One region of the Leptolyngbya sp. DQ-M1 genome, then DNA from elsewhere that is predicted to be linked to it. Evidence: riboswitches for the same ligand, from Rfam matches in the RefSeq annotation. Region 1 holds a riboswitch; the other holds the start of a gene.
The links. A riboswitch is a leader RNA that binds a small molecule or an ion and turns the genes downstream of it on or off. The one in region 1 is predicted to bind cobalamin.
Positions count from the first base shown of each region.

Region 2: another riboswitch for cobalamin. It lies ahead of NC981_RS05390 (energy-coupling factor ABC transporter permease); the one in region 1 lies ahead of cobG (precorrin-3B synthase).

Region 1 covers NZ_JAMPLJ010000003.1:284,741-294,713, forward strand. Annotated here, with positions in the region: gene pstS (phosphate ABC transporter substrate-binding protein PstS) at 1-880, opposite strand, end outside; gene NC981_RS11160 (hypothetical protein) at 1,378-2,460, shown strand; gene NC981_RS11165 (biopolymer transporter ExbD) at 2,526-2,933, opposite strand; gene NC981_RS11170 (MotA/TolQ/ExbB proton channel family protein) at 2,942-3,646, opposite strand; gene cobJ (precorrin-3B C(17)-methyltransferase) at 4,013-5,428, opposite strand; gene NC981_RS11180 (precorrin-2 C(20)-methyltransferase) at 5,416-6,111, opposite strand; gene NC981_RS11185 (precorrin-8X methylmutase) at 6,114-6,743, opposite strand; gene cobG (precorrin-3B synthase) at 6,736-8,052, opposite strand; cobalamin riboswitch at 8,084-8,215, opposite strand; gene NC981_RS11195 (hypothetical protein) at 8,867-9,172, shown strand; gene NC981_RS11200 (hypothetical protein) at 9,310-9,732, opposite strand.
Region 2 covers NZ_JAMPLJ010000001.1:1,111,112-1,121,084, reverse strand. Annotated here, with positions in the region: gene NC981_RS05420 (nitrate ABC transporter ATP-binding protein) at 1-299, opposite strand, end outside; gene ntrB (nitrate ABC transporter permease) at 322-1,146, opposite strand; gene NC981_RS05410 (CmpA/NrtA family ABC transporter substrate-binding protein) at 1,199-2,557, opposite strand; partial or broken gene NC981_RS05405 (c-type cytochrome) at 3,531-3,853, shown strand; gene NC981_RS05400 (SpoIID/LytB domain-containing protein) at 3,940-4,983, shown strand; gene NC981_RS05395 (energy-coupling factor ABC transporter substrate-binding protein) at 5,030-5,317, opposite strand; gene NC981_RS05390 (energy-coupling factor ABC transporter permease) at 5,314-6,060, opposite strand; cobalamin riboswitch at 6,078-6,219, opposite strand; gene NC981_RS05385 (hypothetical protein) at 6,359-7,315, shown strand; partial or broken gene NC981_RS05380 (class I SAM-dependent methyltransferase) at 7,616-8,068, opposite strand; gene NC981_RS05375 (Ig-like domain-containing protein) at 8,298-9,973, opposite strand, start outside.

The sequences.
Region 1 (9,973 bases):
ACACCATCATCCAGGTCAATCCTGTAATCGGATAGCCATCGGCGGGATTGCCCTCAAACACGCGGAAGTTTGCGGGAAAGGTTACCGTAGACAATGCTTTGTTGGTGTTCTCGATCGAAGGAGTCAAGAAGTCGCCTTTCTGATTCTGCACTGCTGCAACTGCGATGTTGTTCTTCTTCGCATAAGAATATTCGACATAGCCGATCGAACCTGGTGTTCTTTGTATCAACGCTGCAACCCCAGGATTTCCTCGACCTCTAAGCGGATTCGTTGTCCACTTTGGAGCCGTTCCCACACCGACGCGACCCTTAAAGTAAGGACTCACCGCACTAAGATGATTTGTGAAAATAAACGTTGTGCCGCTACTATCGGCTCTCACCACCGTTTTAATGTCTGAATTCGGCAGATTCACTCCAGGATTGTCTTTGGCAATTCTCTGATCGTTCCACTTGGTAATCCGCCCTGCGAAAATTTCGGGTAACACTTCCCGCGAAAGTTTCAGGCTATTGACACCGGGAACATTATAAATTGGTGTGACTGCGCCGCCTGCTGTCGGAACCAAGATGACACCGCGACTAACTTTCGCCATGTCCTCGTCGGTCATGGCGGCATCACTGCCACCGAAGTCAATCACGTTTGCTAGCATCTGGCGGATTCCACCGCCGCTTCCGATCGCTTGATAGTTGACCGTAATGTTCGGCTCTTTTTTCTTAAATTCCGAGATGTAGCGCTCATACAACAGTGCCGGGAACGTTGCGCCTGCACCGTTAATTGTGGCTCTGGACTGAGCGATCGCCGATAGAACCGGGGAAAGCGCGATCGCAGTTGCCACAAACAGCGCGATCGCTCCACGGCGGAGAGCTTTTCTAGAGAGTGTCATGGTGTCCTCGTCCTTGCGCGATCAAGTGTCAATTGAAGTAACAAAAACAACCCTACAACTCTGGCAGTTAAATGAAGGCAAACAGAACGATAACAGAAAATTAAATCTAGTTAAAAGTTAGGTTAATGAAAATGCAACGCTACCCACAATAGTGGAATGATACCAGTGATACTACAAGAAGCTCGGCTAAAAAATCCGTTTTGGGACAGAGTTTGATATGATGACACTGTTGCTTTTGCATTCTGGTAGGACAAGCAAAAATAACACTTTAAACATGTAGGCATCTTTTGGATTTAGATCTCATACCGAATTAGACATAGATTGCGACAGATCATATTCAAAGTCCCCCAGAATGGGGGATTTAGGGGGCGAGAATCTGTCGCATCCACAAATCAATCTGGTATCACAGCAGAAATGCTTCGGATACAAATTGCGATCCAAGTTTAGAAAAGCGAGAACATCTCATCCTGCCCTTAGTTCATGCGCCATCCGACCTTATGATAAAGACGCTCTCGATCCCGTCCCTTTCTCAACTTCCGGCAGCCGTTCGCAGCTTTATTCGACCAATGCTGTTTGCAGCATTAGGACTACACGCGATCGTCCTGTTTATGCCGTTTCCCAAAGCCAGCGAAAAGCCACCCGAAGATAAGGAAGCTCCGGTTAAAATTACGCAACTGCCCACGACAAAAGCTAACACGACAAAAACTCCGAAAATCGCGGCTGCAAAACCAAGTAGACCTGCGCTTCCGAAAATTAATCGACCCAATACTAATCCAATCGTTCAGAAATCAGCCAGCGAGTTGCCCCAGCCGCAAGCAACAGCCGAAGCACCCCAAACGGAAACCAGAGCCTCAACCAAAGCAGACACCGCAACGGCTGCCGACTTTCCACACTACAATCCCTCGACTCCGAACTGTTTCGGTCTAGGGCTGGGTGAAAACTGCCGGGTTGCGACGGCGAATTTGTCTACGGTTGCAGCATTCTATCTTTCTGCACCGAAGGCGAAAGGATTTACCTTAACTCCAGACGAAGAGAGCGCTGACAAAAAGATCTATACCGTCACGACTCCCGACAAGAAAACGCTATTTCTGCATCTATTCAAGGATGAGCTGACTACTGTTGTGCTTGTGAGTGACAGTAAAGTTGCAGATTTGGCAACGCTAAAAGGATCAGTCAATATTCCTGAAGATTATTACAATCTGATTACCGAGCTTGCACCCCAAGTCGATCGCTCTGACAATCCTGAAACGAATGCTAGACCCGAACACTTTGCAAATCCGCAACTGTTCTTCAAAGTGTTGAATGAAGCGGATTTGCAGAGCGGAGCTATTCCAGAAACGCGATCGGGGATTGATGGCAGTCCGACTCTGATTCTGGGTCAGGCACCGGAGGTATTCTATAACACGATTTCGACCGCAGGACTGGCTGGAACGTTTCAAGTCACGCCAAAAGGTCAGTACGGCGGCGGCAAGCTTTATGAGCTGAAAAAAGACAACATCACGTTCTACATGAATTTGGTTCCGACTAAAGATCAAGGCGGAACGATCGTGGTAACGTGGTTGAAAAATCCGGCCAGTTAATAGAACCAGTTAATAAAATAATAAAAGGGGAAATACAAAACGTGTTTCCCCTTTCTCTACGACCATTACTCGATCGCTAACGAAACGCGATCGCCTCCAACATCCCGCAGCACTCCCAACGTTTTCACAACCTGTTCATACGACAAAGATTTATCGGCTTTCAAAACGATCGTTCCTTTCGGATTCTTTTGAAAGTACGAAACGACTTGTTCAGCCATTTGCGTTTCTGTCACTGTACCTTGATTGATTTCGACTTGACCTGTTCTCGTTACTCCAATCACTAACGGATCAGCAGGTGCTTCTTTGTTCGCGCCTTTTTCCGAACTCGGTAGCGTTGCATCTACCGATTGAAAATTCGTCAACGTCATCGACACGATAATAAAAAACGTCAGAATCGTCATAATCACGTCCATCATCGGCACGAGATTGACTTCTGGCATTTGCGATCCTTTGTGCTGATTCTTGAATCTCATAATCTACCTTAAACTGGGAGTCCAGTCGAATCGGTCTGCTGAGAACGCCCCGCCATTTCTACTCGCGCAAGCTCATTCATCGCAGGTTCGTACCAATATTGACGATAAATCAATTCCAACTCGCTGCCAACCTTAGAAAAATAGTCGATTTGTTTGGCTTGCAGCGTCACCGAGACTCGGAAGATACAGAGCGCGATGATTGCCACGACCATACCGCCCGCCGTAGTCGTTAAGGCTTCTCCGATTCCGGCGGCGGCTTTTGTGGTGGATTCGGCAGAAGCAGCCCCACCGCCTACATTTAAGTTGGCAAAGGTAATCATCAGACCGGTCACGGTTCCCAACAGTCCGAGCAGTGGCGCGATCGCGATCGTACTCTCAAGCAATTTATCGCCTTTTCGCATTTTGGCAAGCTCTTCATCGCCTGCGGTTTCGAGGGCGAGGCGAAAAGTTTCGGGAGTTGGTTGATTCAGCTTGAGCGGAGCCAGCAAAAAGCGTCCGATCGGCGACTCAGACCGTTCTGCGATCGTTCGTGCATCAACTAAGCTATATTTCGCGGCTTCTAGAACATCGTGGGCAAGCTTCGCCTCAGTCCGCAGTAAAGGAATCCAAAACGTCGATCGTTCAAACGCACAAGCAAACGTTGCAACAGACAAGCCGACGAGCGGGATCATGATCGGCCCGCCTTTTGCAAGAACTTCGTAGAGATTAGACATAACGTACTGAACTGGCGTACTGAACTGATCCGGGAAAGTTGTCAAAGAAATGCAGATTGTCGAACAAAGTGAACTTCTCGCGTGAAGGCTCGATCGAATTTGATGAACGCTTGAGATTCACGTAAGAGATCTAATCAACACAAAGCAAACTCCTGTTTAGCTTATCGGAAACATCCGTTCAACCAGGTTAAGGCAGCGTAATGAACAATCGAAATTCTAGTTAAGAACAATAATAAACAACGTTGCGTGAATGCAACGGCGTTAAATCGAAGAATGACAAGGTTAGCGATCGCATATCTCCTGCTGAAGTAGCACTGCTTCACTCGCATCCGTTTCCGCAAGTCAATATCAAGACTGTCTAACAGATCAATCATAACGACGTGGAGTATAGACCCAAACGCCGCCGTCTGCACGATCGATCACTCGCGTCTTGCTTGATCCAATCAAAATCACGGTTCTCATATCGGCATCGTCGATCGCTAAATCTCCCAGTTTTTTTACCTGAGTTTGTTGTCCGGGTCTACCGAGATTTCGAGCAAGAACTATCGGAGTATCAGGCGATCGAGAGTTCAGCAATAAAGCTTTCGCTTTGTCAAGCTGCCAAGTACGCGTTTTAGAAACGGGATTGTAAAAGGCGATCGCAAAGTCTGCTTGAGCGGCGGCAGCGATGCGATCAGCGATCGTTTCCCAAGGTTTGAGAATGTCTGAGAGCGAAATCGCACAGAAATCATGTCCCAACGGTGCGCCCACTTGAGCGGCTGCCGCTTGCATCGCCGAAATTCCGGGGCAAACTTGAAGGTCGATCGCGCTCCAGTCCGGTTTCTGGTCGCGCTCTAGAACCTCAAACACTGCTGCCGCCATCGCATAAATGCCCGGATCGCCGGATGACACCATCACAACCGATCGCCCCTCTGCTGCCAAATCTAGCGCCAGTGCTGCTCGCTCTAGCTCTTCACGGTTATCAAAGACATGAAGGCGCTGTGTTGTGCGGAGCGGTTCGACCAAGTTCAAATAGGTTTGATAACCGATCCAATCAGTTGCCGATCGCAGCACTTCTTTAACTTGAGGAGACATCCACTCGGCTGAGCCGGGACCTGTGCCAACAATGGCAAGCCGTTTGATTGAAGTTCGCTGATAAACCAAACAATCTGCGCGACCTGCGCTGCCCTTCGGCTCAGCGGAGCCGTCCCCTTGTTCTGTAATTTTGATGGTTAATCGGGCATCAGGCGCGATCGGTAGCTGACTCTCCACCAGCCAAGGCGCATCGCCCTCAATCTTAACGGTCGCTCCTGCGAGTAAATCCGCTAGAAAAGTTTTTGCATCATCAGGATTGAGCAAGCGATATTCCTTGGGTGGAGCGAGCAATGCCGTGCGAAATCGAATGTCTCCGCTCGTGGTGATTGCGGGCGCAACTTCAAAAATTGCAGCAATTTGACGCGCTAGATCATTCACGCCCTGCAAGCCACCCAGTAAGGGAACCACTGCGCTACCATCTTCTGCGATCGCAAGCACAGGTGGTTCTTGCCATTTATTGTTTAACAGAGGTGCAACGGTGCGAATCAAGATTCCCGCAGCACAAATTCCCACGATCGCAGTCCCTTGACTGAACAATTCGCGCACGGTTTCCCCGAACTGAGTAAAGGCGCGATCGGCTCCATGAGTCCGATGTTCTAAGCCGTACAAAGTTGCATTCGGGAAAGTATTCACAATCTGACGAGCGATCGGAATACTGGCTTGACTCAAGACAATTACTGCGATCGTAGAAGAAGTTAAGGCTGCCATTGACTCGGAATTACAATCATTGAGAAATAAGGAACTTCAGCCGGATTCATTTGATCAATCGGCACAACGCGCTGATCGGGCATGGTTGCACGTTCAATGTATTTGGCACGATCGTACAGTCCCAACTGCTTCAGCACACTGACAACTTTATTGAAGTGCTTACCCAGTTTGATGATTGCAGCAGCATCAGCGACTGATAACCGCGATGCTAACTCTTCTTCAGGAAGAATGGCCGAGACCACCATAAACACATCATTGCGGTAAGTTAAAGGCGTTCCTAAAATCGCTGGGCTTGCCATCACACAAGACACACCCGGAATCACCTCAGTTTGAAATCGATCGGACAAGCGATTGTACAGATACATAAACGATCCAAAAAAGAATGGATCACCTTCACACAGCACCGCCACATCACGCCCTGCTTCTAAATGTTCTGCCAGCGTTTCTGCGGCTTTATCGTAGTAAGGCTGTGCTGATTCTTCGAGCTTAAACGGAAAATACATCGGCACTTCGATTTGTTCGGGTCGGAGATATTCCGCCACGATCGATCGTGCCAATTTGCGCCCACTATCCGACATCGGATAAGCCACGACGGAGGACGATCGCAGCACCCGAAACGCTTTCATTGTGAGTAGTTCTGGATCTCCAGGGCCAATGCCAATGCCATAAAGCCGACCTGTCATATTTATATCTCCTCTTGTTTTGCTAAAGCATTTACCGCTGCCGCTGCGATCGCGCTTCCACCCCGCCGCCCGTGCAGCGTGATAAAAGGAACACCCCGACTATTTGCCGCGAGTTCCGCTTTTGATTCTGCGGCTCCGACAAATCCCACCGGAAACCCTAAAATCAGCGCGGGCTTTGGCGCACCTTCGTCTAACAACTCCAGCAACCGAAACAACGCTGTCGGAGCATTGCCGATCGCTACGACTGCTCCGCCTAATATGGGTTTCCAAAGTTCCAAAGCGGCAGCCGATCGCGTGTTGTTGATCGATCGTGCAAGTTCTGGAACCATCAAATCATTGAGCGTACAGACTACCTGATTATCTACAGGTAAGCGTTTGCGGGTCACGCCATTTGCCACCATCTGAGCATCACACAGAATCGGAGCACCGATCGCAAGCGCCGATCGCCCCACTTCCACTGCATCCGGAGAAGCCTCGATATCTTCAGCCAAATCAGTCATCCCGCAAGCATGAATTAACCGGACTGCGACATGAGCCAGATCAGCAGGTAAGCGATCGAGTCGAGCTTCTGCGCGAATAATGGCAAAGGATTTGCGGTAGATATCGTCACCGTTACGAATGTAATCAATCATGTAGCGTGTTAATTAACTCTACGATCGTCGAAAGTTCACTTGCGAGAATCGGACGATCGCTGAGGGGTCGATCGCCTGCAAACAAAGCATAAGCTTCAGAGCCTTGCACAGTTGTTCCCAGCAGCGTGAATTCTGCGGGGCTGGGTTGAGCGCATCGTTTTGGGCAGCCAGTAACATGAATGTTAACAGGATGGTTTAATTGGTTGATCAAGGTTAATGCGTGGGCTTGAGTGTGAGTTTCTGAGGCTGCACAGCCTGGTTTTCCAGCACAGGCAACCACTGTAGAATTGCTCAAATCGGTGGAAAGCTCAAGCGCTGCGATCGCGTCGAGCACCGTTGCTGTCTGGTCGATCGCCACGTCGGGAAGCAAAATAGACTGCCAGGGGGTGAGCCGCAATTCTCCAGAACCGTAAGTTTCCGCCAGTTGAATCAAGCCTCGAAGCTGAGCGATCGTCATCCACCCCAGTCTGAGCGCAATTCCAATATAAGCCCGTCCGGGTTGGCGCTGCGGTTGAATGCCTAAATACTGCGTTAGCTCTGTTCGTGTTCGAGCAGGCGAAATCGAAGCATCTGAATCACGCTCAAACTGAAACGGAACGCGCTCAAGATACGATTCAATCCCCCAATCTTTTAATAAATCACGCAGACGCGGCTTTTTCTGACTTTGGGACTGCTGCACATAGGCGAGATACGTTTGCGTCAGCGCTGCGATCGCTGCCACACAATCTGACTTTTTGATTAGCACACCTGTCTCATAGAATCGCCGATTGCTCCCCAGCGTCAACTTAAACCGATCGCACGTCACCGCAGAAAGCTGAATCTCATTGTACCGATGCTGCCAAACTGATTCGGATCTCGCCCCAATCCCGATCGCTCCACCGCCATCAATTCCAATACTAAATTTAGGCGGCAGTCCGATCAATTCAGGCGTGTTCTGAAGATCAGTATCAATTGCCTGAACTAGCGATCGCACATCGATTAACTCTGCTGGATCAATTCCTGCCGTTGGGCTTGCCATGATATTTCTGAGGTGATCCAGGTGTGGATTCTGAGATGCAAGTCCGACCGATTGCAGCGTGCTAAACACTTCGGGACTTGGAATCGATCGCAGCGCTCGAAACTGAAGATTCGCGCGGTTTGTCACTTGAACCCTGGAAGTCTGCCAGCGATCGGCAATTTCGACGATCGCAATTGCTTGATCACGACTTATACAACCGCCCGGAACGCGAATCCGAATCAACGTTCCGTCTTGAGCAGCGGTGCCATAAAACAAGCCTGGACAGGGATTTGATGCAGCCAACCAACTCATGAATATGCCCCTTCTCCGTGGGTCGCAGAGAATTAAACAGACTGCTCAAGACTGGCATTCTGACTCGAACCCTTGTTCATCACAGTTGCGCCACAGTGCCGGAATCTGACCGGACTTTCCCAATCCTAAGCCAATGCAGCATATCACACTCAATTCACTCGCATTCCGATCGTTACCTCTTTCTTAAGAAAACTGAAAATTGACAAATTTAGAAGTTTTTACAGATTGTAGCGATCGCGATCGTTGTTTTTCAATTCATAGTTGCGTTCATTTGTAAACTCTCTACTCAGCGATCCCGATTTCTAACTCTTGCTAGAGGAGTACAGCGATTCTGCTGGGGATACTTATTGTAGGGCGCAATCAAAAAGTGACGCTAAAAACAGGTTTCTTGTTTCGTCACCTTCAAAAAGCCTGATTTGTAATAAGTGAGTTTGCTATGTGTTTCTCTCTGATCCCCATCCCGTTTTTGCACTTCTAGTTCGCCTTTGTACAGCTCTAAACAATTATTTTTCACGGTTTAAAGCGATCCCCGAAATCTAAAATCAATATGAAACTCCATTTTCGCAATTGATTGCTAGAAGCGAGATATAGCAACGATTTTCAAGGTTTTTATAAACACACATTCCTGCGAACCTGCTTAACAATAAGAATCAGAAACACAGTAGTTGTGAACCCCGGTTAATCGTTCTAATCGGTATTGAGTATAGGCAACTTACTCAATATTTCTTAATTGATTTCACTCAGTAACAAACCAAAATACTTCATAAGAAGTAGTCCTGCTGTTTCACATTCGCACTCTAACCTGTCCGAGAACATGAACAATAACGATGCCTTGACCTCAATCTGTCGCCACTGTCGATTCTATTCTCCTGAAGGACGGCGCGGTGGACACTGTAATCAACTCAATGTCGCCGTTCAAAGTACCTGGAAATCTTGTTCTCTGGCAACTCCAATTTTTGAACCAGAATGGGAAGTCGCCCCCTGGCATCCTGAAGTAGCATTTGCCCGATCGCGCAGCACGACCAGCGCTGGCGGAAACTCATTTACCAGCGCCTTTCCTTGTGTCATTGAGTCTGGGGCAATGCTTTCAGAGTCGGAAGTTACGGCTTCTTCGCTCTAGGCGTTAAGCAAAGCGTTAAGCAAAATCGGGCATCGCATCCTTGATATGAGGATGCGATTTTTTCATGCAAAAGCGTCGAAATCAAGCTGACCTCGACATTCAATCGAATTCTGTTGGGGCTTCAGAGTTGCGAATCGCTAAGGATTTTGAGCGGGAGCCGCTTGCTTGGGGGACTCTGCACCATCTAACACAATCAAGCGCTGATTCGGGTCTGCACGATTCGTTTGCTCCTGAACGATCGCGGTTGCCTGCTGCGGATCGAAATAGCGGTTAAAGTCTGCTTTCAAGCGAGTCACTCGCGTCTCAGCGATCTGGACTTCCGCTTGAATTTCTTTGAGTTTTGTCTGCTGGCTGATGCTCTGAGGAATAAGCTGCACCAATGCCGCGATCGCGGCGCTAGAAATGACAGCATTTACACCCAGTTTCGCGATCGCTTCAGCCGCTAAAATACGATGTCTGCTGGCTGACTGCACAGGCTGCGGACGGGCGCGACGTGCAGACTGTCGAGAGCGGCGAGGCTTGGGAGATTCAGGCGGCTGTGGAAGAGGAAGTGCATTCATGGGTTCGTTAACGTGTGATAGCAGATAGCAAAAGAAAGTCACTCAAGCACAAAAAACTTTCATCCAGAAGTATTCACGCTTAGGTTTCACTTTTAACGTGAATCCCTGTAACTTAACTGAGTTCGATGTTCTTGGATAAGAGACTGACCAAAATTTCTCACCGATTCAACGGGAAGAATATCAAACTTTAATTCATCAAAGGATTGACTTTCAAAATTTGATTATCAGTAGAGCTTATTCA
Region 2 (9,973 bases), on a different contig from region 1:
CCGACGTTCTCGCGTACCGTTAACCACGGTAAGAGCGAGTAGTTTTGGAACACAACCATGCGATCGGGGCCGGGTTGCTTTACTGCCAGTCCTTCTAGGGTGACAATGCCGCCGGTTGGACTATCCAAGCCTGCAATCATATTCAGCAGCGTGGACTTACCGCAACCAGAGTGACCGATCAGCGAAATGAATTCGCCCTTTCTAATCTGTAAATCGATGCCTTTGAGTGCTATATACTCTTGTCCACCAGGAAGCGGAAACGACTTGTCAACCTGTTCAACAGAAACAAAACTGCTCATGTGCTTATTCTCCCTCTAGAAATTACTGTTTAACAATGAGGGACTGAATCCAGCCCACGAAGCGATCGAGCAACAAACCCACTGCACCGATATAGACCAACGCCAGAATCACTTCACTGATGTAGTTGTTCTGATACGCTTCCCAGATAAAGAAACCGATTCCCACAATCCCGGACATCACGATTTCTGCCGCGATAATTGCCAGCCATGCAAGACCGATCGAGATTCTCATGCCAGTAAAGATGTAAGGCAGCGCAGACGGCAGCAAAATCTTGAAGAAGTATTTTTTCGGCGAGATTTGCAGCACTTTTGCAACGTTGTTGTAGTCCTGAGGGATTTCTTTGACACCAACTGCGGTGTTAATCAAAATGGGCCAAATGGCAGTAATGAAAATCACGAACAATGCAGCAGGCTCGTTCTTTTGCAGTGCAGCCAGCGAAATTGGCACCCATGCCAACGGCGGAACGGTACGCAGGAACATAAAGAGCGGATCGAGGGCTTTTGAGATCAGAGGCTTTGTGCCTACGAGAATTCCGATCGCAACTCCCACAATCGCAGCCGCAGTGTAGCTAAATGCGACCCGTTGTAGACTCGCGAAGGTTTGCCAGAAAATCCCTTTATCGGTGCCACCGCGATCGAAGAACGGATATAACAGCAGTTCTCGTGTCCGCTCTTCTGTCCACAGGCTTGACGGCGGCGGCAGAAGAATTACTTTCGCTGCCGAAAGCAATTCCCAAACGATTAAGAAGATTGCGATCGCAATCAAAGGCGGCAAAATTTCTTTGCCGATCTTCGCAAAATTAATTCCGCCCAATCCTGCTCTACTCTTCCCCAACGTAGCTGTCATGTCGATTCTCCTTACTGCAAGTGAGTGCAAACATCTTTCGTCCTAGTCGCAACTAGGCTTTCAAACTCTTGAACTTCAAACTGTCAAGATACGCCTGCGGTTTTGTTGGATCAAATTCCGCGCCATCAAAAAACTTTTCAACTCCACGCGATGACTCTTGTGGAATTTCTGCTTGTGCCACTCCCATTTCCTGAGCGGCTTCTTTCCAAAACTTCTCGCCGTTGACTTCGTTCACAATGCGATCGGCTTCTCCGAGTGCGCCCTGCGGCAGGAATCCCCAGCGTACACTTTCAGTGAGGAACCACAGATCGTGGCTCTTATAGGGATAAGACACGCTGCCTCTGCCGTCCTTCCAGTATTTGACCGCGAGTTCTGGGTTGTTCTCGGTTTTCTGGGTGTCGCCTAACTGATACTGTCCCGCATAAGGCCCACGTAGGAAGTCGGGCGGAACATTGAAGAACTTACGCTGCGCTAAGATCCGAGAGAGTTCTTCTTTGTTTTCTGGCTTGTCGCACCACATCTGAGCTTCCATCACCGCTTTGAGGACAGCTTTGGTTGCTTTTGGGTGTTTCTCGATCCATTCTTTGCGAACCGCGAGGTATTCTTCAGGGTGATATTGCCAAACTTGTGCCGTTAAGACAGCGAGGAAGCCGACACGATCGCGCACGATCCGGTAGGGCCAAGGGTCACCTGTGCTAAAGGCATCCATTGTTCCCGTTTTCATGTTGGCAACCGTCTGTGCGGATGGAACTGCCATCAAATTGATTTCAGTGTTTGGGTCAATACCGTTTGCTGCCATCCAGTACCGAATCCAAAAGTCCTGGTTCACCTTGGGAAACGTATAAGCGGCTCTAAAGGGTGTCCCTGCCTTTTTCAGCTCGCGAATGTAGTCTGCTCCACCAGATTTTGCCAGGTTTAACTCGAAGCCTTTGCCAATGTGAGTGTTTGCAACTGCAACTCCGTTGCCATGCGTACAAAGCTGCGATAGAACAACCATTGGAATCTTACGGTTTCCTTTGGTGATCAATCCTTCACTCAACAGATGGGGGATTGGCATTTGCCATTGTCCACCGTCGATACCGCCATTGGCTGAGCCGAGTTCAGCATTATCGCGAGCTGCTCCCCACGACGGCTGTTTAGAAAGTTCTACATTCGCCATGCCATACCGAGCGAAGAATCCTTTTTCTTGAGCAATAATCAAGGGAGCAGATTCAACGATCGCAATATAGCCGAGTTTGATCCGAGTGGTTTCAGGCTGTTCAGCTGGCGAAAGTGAAAGAACTTGCGCTTTTGGGGACATATCGGACGGAGAAGGGGGAGTTAAGGTACACCCTTTTAGTGCAACGGCTCCGGCTGCTGCACTAGCCGTCCATAAGAACTTTCGGCGAGTCAAGAAGTCGAATTCGGTCATGGTCGAGTCTCCAAGGATAGCAAGGCTTCTCCCACGACAAATCAGACGCGATCCGCGGGGAGGTTCACAAGCAGCAATGGCTCGTTGCAGACTGACTCAAACTCAATCGTTCAGCGTTCAACTTAGTCAAATTGGCAAGTTTGAAGTTGCTAAATTGGATTGAAATGGATCGTCAGAAAGGACGAATCATGCTTGCGTATTTTTATGAGGAAATAGCTGTTTTGAATGCGATAGAAACGATTGATTTAAGCCAATTGTTTCTATTTGTCTTTCTACTTGTCCCGGTAACCATTCGATTGAATGTATTAAATTCAATGTTTGGATTGAAATAAGATTATCGTCTTTGTGGACGTGCGTCTAGTGAAAAAACAGTTGGAACTAAAGAAATTCTAAATTCAAACAATAAGAAATTTAACTTCATTCAAACTGTACCTCTGATTAGTATCGAGATGAATAGATAGTTGAGCGATTTTGCGCCATTTCTTGGCAGATTTTCTAATCGTTGAATCGATCGAATTAAAGTATAGAAATCTTCCTTTGTTTGTTTAGAACTAAATCAATTGCTGCGATCGCAAGCCCTACCCAGTCAAAGGATTTGTGAGCGAGAAAGGCGCTGGGGATTGAATACGCTGCTTTCGGCATCAGGGTAATAAAAACGCGGCGCGACGTTTGTTTCTAAAATTCTGCTAACTGCTAAGTTAAATTACGGATTTGAAATATTTTATAATTCGTCTTTTAACGGAAGAAATTTCTGGCGACAGCATGAGTAGGAGTGAAATGGCTCACTTGTTGACGCTTGTGAAATGAACGATGAAAAAGATAATTCAAATGATGAGAACACTGCTATGGCAATCCTAAGTCATTTGTGAGATGCGTAGTTGATTGCGCCCCCTAAATCCCCCATTTTGGGGGATTTAGGGGGCAGAAGCATACTGAAACGGAGCGACAAAGCCTCATTTATCATTCATTTAGGATTGCTATAGCTACGATCGCGCTTTCAATCTTGCTTCTGGGGGCATTGCTGAACCAGCCTGCTTTAGCAGCAGGTGTTGCGACAGGAGCGAAGGTATTTGCTGCAAACTGTGCTTGCCAGGCAGGTGGCGGTAATGCAATCAACCCGTCCAAGACGCTCAAGCAGGCTGCCCTGACCGCAAACGGCAAGGATACGATCGAGGAGATCGTGGCTCAAGTCACCAATGGCAAAGGCGCGATGCCTGCATTTAAAGTCGCCTGAAAGATGATCAAATTCAATCGGTTGCCATGTACGTTTTAGAAAAAGCAAGCAAGGGTTGGTAAGCGGATTTGGGAATTCAGCAGTGTATAAAGGTTAAGGTAGAGATTCTGTTCGACTTTTATCGTGCTGAATTCCCAAACTTGCGGCTATGTGGCATAAATCAATTTTAGAGTGGCTGAAACACCGTCCTTGGCTATTGGCACCGTTGCTGGCAGTGATTCCCCTTACTGGACTGTACTTAAATCAACACACTCAAACCGAGGCAAAATCTGTACCGTCTCTGCCTGCTGCCTCTCCTAGTCCTACGTCATTTGCGCTCTCTTCTCCCCTACCGCAACTAAACCCTAAGCCTCCGACTCCGAAACCGACCTTAACGCCAATCGATCCGAAAAAATATACAAAAGAGCAAGCTGCAATTAATGAGCGATCGAAAGCCGCATTTGTCGCATCCGTAGGAACCGTAGATTCGCTGATTGAGATGCAAGTAGCGATCGCAATGGGGCAGCCCACGATTTCGATTACTGCCTCTCAAGGGGCGACAATTTCAGGTGCAGAGGGTCGATCGCTAAGTCAGCTTGCGGCAGGAAATCCTTATACCATTCAGGCAGCAGGCGACCAGATCAATTTTGGCAATGGGCAGTTGCCGGGAATGGTAATGATTCAGCCTGCACCGAATGGAGTGCTGTATTTGGGTGACAAGCCGTATCGAGGGCGCTTTTTGTTAGCAGCGCAGGGTGGGCGAATTTGGGTCGTGAACTATATTGATCTGCGCCACTATCTTTACAGTGTGGTGGCAAGCGAAGTGTCGCCGAGTTGGAACAAAGAAGCCCTGAAAGCGCAGGCGGTTGCAGCACGATCGTATGCGCTGACTTATTATTTTCGACGGGCGCAACCGCTCTATCACATGGGGTCGGACGAGTATTTTCAGGTCTATAGCGGAATATCGCGGGAATCAGAACGCACGAATCAAGCCGTGGATCAGACTGCGGGTGAATTCATTAGCTACAGGGGCGGGATTGTCGAGTCGCTGTATGCTGCCTCAGATGACATTGTTGCGGAGGCGTTTCGCGGTCGAGGAATGAGCCAGCTTGGTGCATTGGAACTCGCAGAAAACGGACATACCTATCGGCAAATTTTAGCGCGGTACTATCCGAAAACCGGAATTGCGAGGATTGAGCAAGATCACGAATGAGGGACAGTGAGATCGCCGGAAGATGAGCGATCGCGCTGGAAACCGCCTATTTGTCTCGGTGCGATCGACCTTTGTACAATCCGATTACATAGCCAATCACGCCTGCTCCGATCGCAGCTTGAGTCGCAAATAGGAGGCTTTCAATTTCGGGGCTTGCAGGCTCGAATAAAGGCTTAAGCCAGGGTTGGTAAGTGGGATGACTGTTTTGAATCGCGGCTTCTGCTTGACCGTCTGAACCGCTAAACTCACCCCGGACAAACACTAACGGGAAAGCTGCGAGACTGACAACGGCGATCGCAAGTAACCAATTTTGTCGAGCTAAAGAGCGTTTCATTGCTTAATCAGGTTTAAGGTTTCTAATTCACTGCGGTTGTAGGTTTGTAGCCAGTTCCAAACTAATACCGTTAACAGTCCTTCGCTAATGGCTAATGGAATCTGCGTGAAGGCAAAAATTCCGGCAAACTTGAGAAATGCTGCCCAAACGCCACCGGATGCGGCGGGAAATGCTAATGCCAGTTGAAAGGAAGTTGTGACATACGTAAGTAAATTCTCTAAAGCGGAAGCAAGGAAAATCGCTGCTTTTTGATGACCTGTCTTTAAAATCAGATGATAGACCGCATAAGCAATGAAAGGGCCAACGATCGCCATCGAAAACAAATTTGCTCCGAGGGTTGTGATTCCTCCGTGTGCCAACAAGACTGCCTGAAACAGCAGCACCAATCCACCGAGTACGGTCATCACCGAAGGGCCAAACAAAATTGCGCCGAGTCCGGTTCCGGTCGGATGTGAACAACTTCCGGTGACAGATGGAATCTTAAGTGCAGATAGAACAAACGCGAATGCTCCTGCCAGCGCTAAAAGCAACTTCAATTCTGGAGTTTGGCGGGTGATACGGGTGAGCGATCGTAATCCGATTAAGAAGAACGGCAGCGAAATTGCCCACCACAAAGCCGCCCACTGAACAGGTAAAAATCCTTCTGCAATGTGCATTGCCTGTGCAGGAGCGGCGGCACCGATCACTAGATACAAACTTAGCCCTGCCATTGCAGCAAGGCTCATCCATTTTTTAGTCTTCATTCTGTACCTCGCAGAACTTTGAGAACGAAAAAGCTGGCGGGCATTCTGACTGGAGATAATTCTCTTCACAGTTGCGGGACAGCGGCAGATTTGCACTGCTCTTTCCCCGTTTCCTCGATCGACTGATCCTCAGATCGAACCAACTTTTATCCGTGCCTTACTGTATCACTATGCAATTAAAAAACTCTGATTTTGATTCACGCAATTCCATATTTTTGGCTCTTACGATTTACCTCCAAGGGCGTAAATTCCGGTGCGGTTGGCTTGATAAGGTACAAGCACTGCGCATAAGACTCCTATGTTTGAGACATCTACCCTAACAACACTGCCAACCCTTAAACCATCTACGATCGCTCCTCTGAGCCTCCCAACGCTGAGACAGTCTAGTGGAACACTGAGCTTTAACAGCGGGCAACTCGAGATCGACGTTAATACTCCGACGGGAGAGAGAAGCAATATTATTGAGATCGCACCAGTCGCGAATGACTTTTCTAGCGCACTTGAGCAGCTTCAAGGAACACTTAGCTTTGATCAGGGCAGCGTAACTAGCAATCTCACAACCGCGATCGGGGGCTTCATCGGAACGATCGCATTTGCTGAAACAGTAAGCAATTTTGTAGAGAATGCGGTTAAAAGTATTTCGGGGAGTATTCCATTTTCGGATGGTCGGTTGGTGATTGATGTGCCATCTTTGGCGAATGGCACGATCGAGTTTGGTAACGGCGCATTAGTGACAAATCTAAGTACGCCGATCAGAAACTATTTCTCATCGATCGACTTAGAAGAACAAGTTAAGTTTAATGCTGGCAGTATTCCAGGGGTTGTAAATTTCGATGATGGCTTGGTGATTCTGGATTTACAGCCGCAAATTCAAGATGAAGACATTGCAATTCCGATTAATGCCATCAGTGGAACTGTAGTGTTCAACAATGGACAAGCAACTTTGAACATTCCGACCCCATTTGGGACGTTAGCAACAAACTTTGATCTATCAGCCCTTGTAACTGAAGCAGTGACAGATGCCTTGAATGGTTCTGGAACGGTGACGTTTAACAATGGCATTGCGACGATCGACACAACAGGAGGTTTAGGCACAGTGAGAACTACACTAAACCTCCCACAACTCGCTCAAGATTTCGGCTCAAGTTTGGCAAACACACAAGGCACGATCAGCTTTGATCAGGGCATTGTGACTAGCAATCTCACGACACCGAACATTGCAGGTGCGATCGATTTATCCGCCTTGTTGGGTTGAGGTGCGTTTCGCAGTCATGTTTAAGGTTTCGGTTGAATTGCCGCTTAACACTTCAGCCGTTCCTTGCAAAGTATCTTGCGCTACTTGAGCATTCACTCGGACTCGGACATCTTGCCCATTGATCTTTTGACGATGTTCAAAAGACAAGCGATCGCCCGCTAATTTAATGTTCGGTAGGCTGATCGTTGTGCCTGCAACTTGCGCCATTGCGCTTGCATTCTGAAACGATTGTTTCATTTGCAGGGTGTAAGGAATCGATTGTCCCGATTGGGTCGAAAGTGTTCCTGTCCACGTGCCTTCGACTTGGGCGGGAATAATCCAAAGATAGGCAGTGCGATCGTCGATGGTGGTTCGCTGGTCGGGTTGCCAATCTCCCATTGAGAAGGCATGAGAAACAACGCGGCTTCCGGGTTTGAGTTCGCTCAGGAGCTTCGGACGCAGTTCAAGATTAATTCGAGGGAGCAGATACAGCGTTACAACCGTGGCATCGCGGAAATTTGCCCGAAATAGATCTTGCTGAAGGAATTGAACGCGATCGCTGACTCCCGCTTGTCGGGCATTTTCATTACTTTTGTTGACTAAACCGGGATTAATTTCGATTCCGACTCCTCGCTTTGCGCCGAACTTTTGCGCCGCAGTAATCACTAATCTGCCATCGCCTGAACCCAAATCGTAAACAATATCGTCGCGTCCCACCTTTGCCAGTTCTAACATTCCCATCACCACATTTTCAGGTGTAGGAACATAAGGAACCGCAGGAATCGCCAATCCCGAACTGGGTTGATCTGCCGCGTGAGTTTTCGGAATGTCAGCGGCAACGATCGACATCGCAACCAGGACTCCAAGAAATTTAAGCGATCGGCGCACAGCTACCTCCTCGAAAAAACTGTTGCAGATTTAGCGCGATCGTCTGGTTCAGAGCATCTACCCGAATATAGAAAAACGAGCAGGACTGGGGTTGTCCTACTTGTTTGAACCTAATTTAGGAGCCGACCGCTACCTCTATTAGTGTCTCTGGCTCTGGTGTTGGGTCATTCAGCGCGATCGTAAACGTCTTCGAAGTGGTGTCACTACCGCCGTTTGCCGTGCCGCCATTGTCCTTCAGCGTGACCGTCACCGTTGCGGTTCCTGCCTTTCCTGCCGGAGTGTAGCTGAGCGCTCCAGTTTCCGGGTCGATCGTCGGCTGTCCATTCGTCGTAAACAATCCAGCATTATCGACTGTAACCTCATAAGTCAAGGTTTCGTTCGACTCATTCGGTGCCCCTTTGGTGACGTTAGTGAGGAAACCATTCACCGCTTGAGTGCCTGCGCTCACGTCAACCGATTGGTTTTCCCCGAGCGTGAAGGTTGGTGCTTGGTTCACGGACAGGACGGTGGTGCCGATCGATTTGGTTGTGCCTGCGATCGCGCTTGTTCCACCATTTCGGGTCACATCTTGTCTAACGAATGCAATAGTCGTAGTTGGCATAGGTGGCATCACAATGTTACCTACCATGTAGCCGCCACTGAAGGTTGTGGTCGCTGTGGAGAAGCTTCCGGTGTAGGTGTCATCGATCGTCCGAATGGTCAAGCTGTCTGGGGTGCCGTTATAGAATGCGGCAGGCACAAATCGTAATTTCGTCGTCGCACTCAGCACCAGGGCGCTAGTCTCGGATGCTCCACCCACAACTGCCCAATTGCTGCCATCGGGTGAATACTGCCAACCGCCTTGACTGCTTGGAGCGGTATTCCCGACGATCGCAATGCCTTTCAAGCTGGAATTGGTATCTGGATCGCTGAACTGATTGCTCAAGAGGGTGGAGATTGCTTCTCCAGCAGTCACCGCATTCTCCAGAATCGAACCGAGAGATACATCTGCACCAAGTGAAGGAGCCGTGTTAAATGACAACTTCAGCGTCGTGGTCACGGCTGCACTGTCTGTGAAACTGTCAGCTACCACAACCGAGAAGACGCGATCGCTCTTGTCCGGGTTGAGTGCGGTATTGCTGTATGAAATGCGTTTCAGTGCGGCTTCGTAATCTGCAAATGAACCAGCGCCAAAGAGGGTGAGAACTCCGGTGCTGGCGTTGTAGGTGCTGGCAATCAAGGAACCTGCTTGAGCGTAGGTTAGCCTTTCATCGGCTCCATCCTTGAGATTTGTAATGCTCACCCTTACAAGCGCTAACTGTGTAGAATCGGGGTCTGCGATCGAGGGTGTACCAGTGATCACTGGAGCGCTGCCTTGCGACTGCTCATAGGTGCCAATGGTTGTACTCGATAAGGTGAACTGTGGCGCAATGTTCGCAAACAGATCGATCTTCGCCGTTGTGGTTGTCAGGTTTGTGTTGGTCACTTGGAAATAGTATTTGCTGGGAGCCAGCGGCTGAGACGGTTCAAGCATGAACTCCTTGCCTTCCGCATTCAGCACCTTCGTCTCCAGACCTGGAACCTCTAAGTTATAGAGAAGGGCTTGTGGCTCATTGACGGTGAAAGTATAGAAGTTTGAGCTACCAGGCAGAATCGAATCAGTGAAGCTCGCATCTTTACTCGGCACACCAATATTGAACGCAGTGTCGATCGACTCGCCACCCAACGGCATCAACATTGGTTCAGCATACTGAGAAGTCACGCTAACAATTTGCCACTCACTGCCTACCTTGGGTGCATCAATGAATGTGC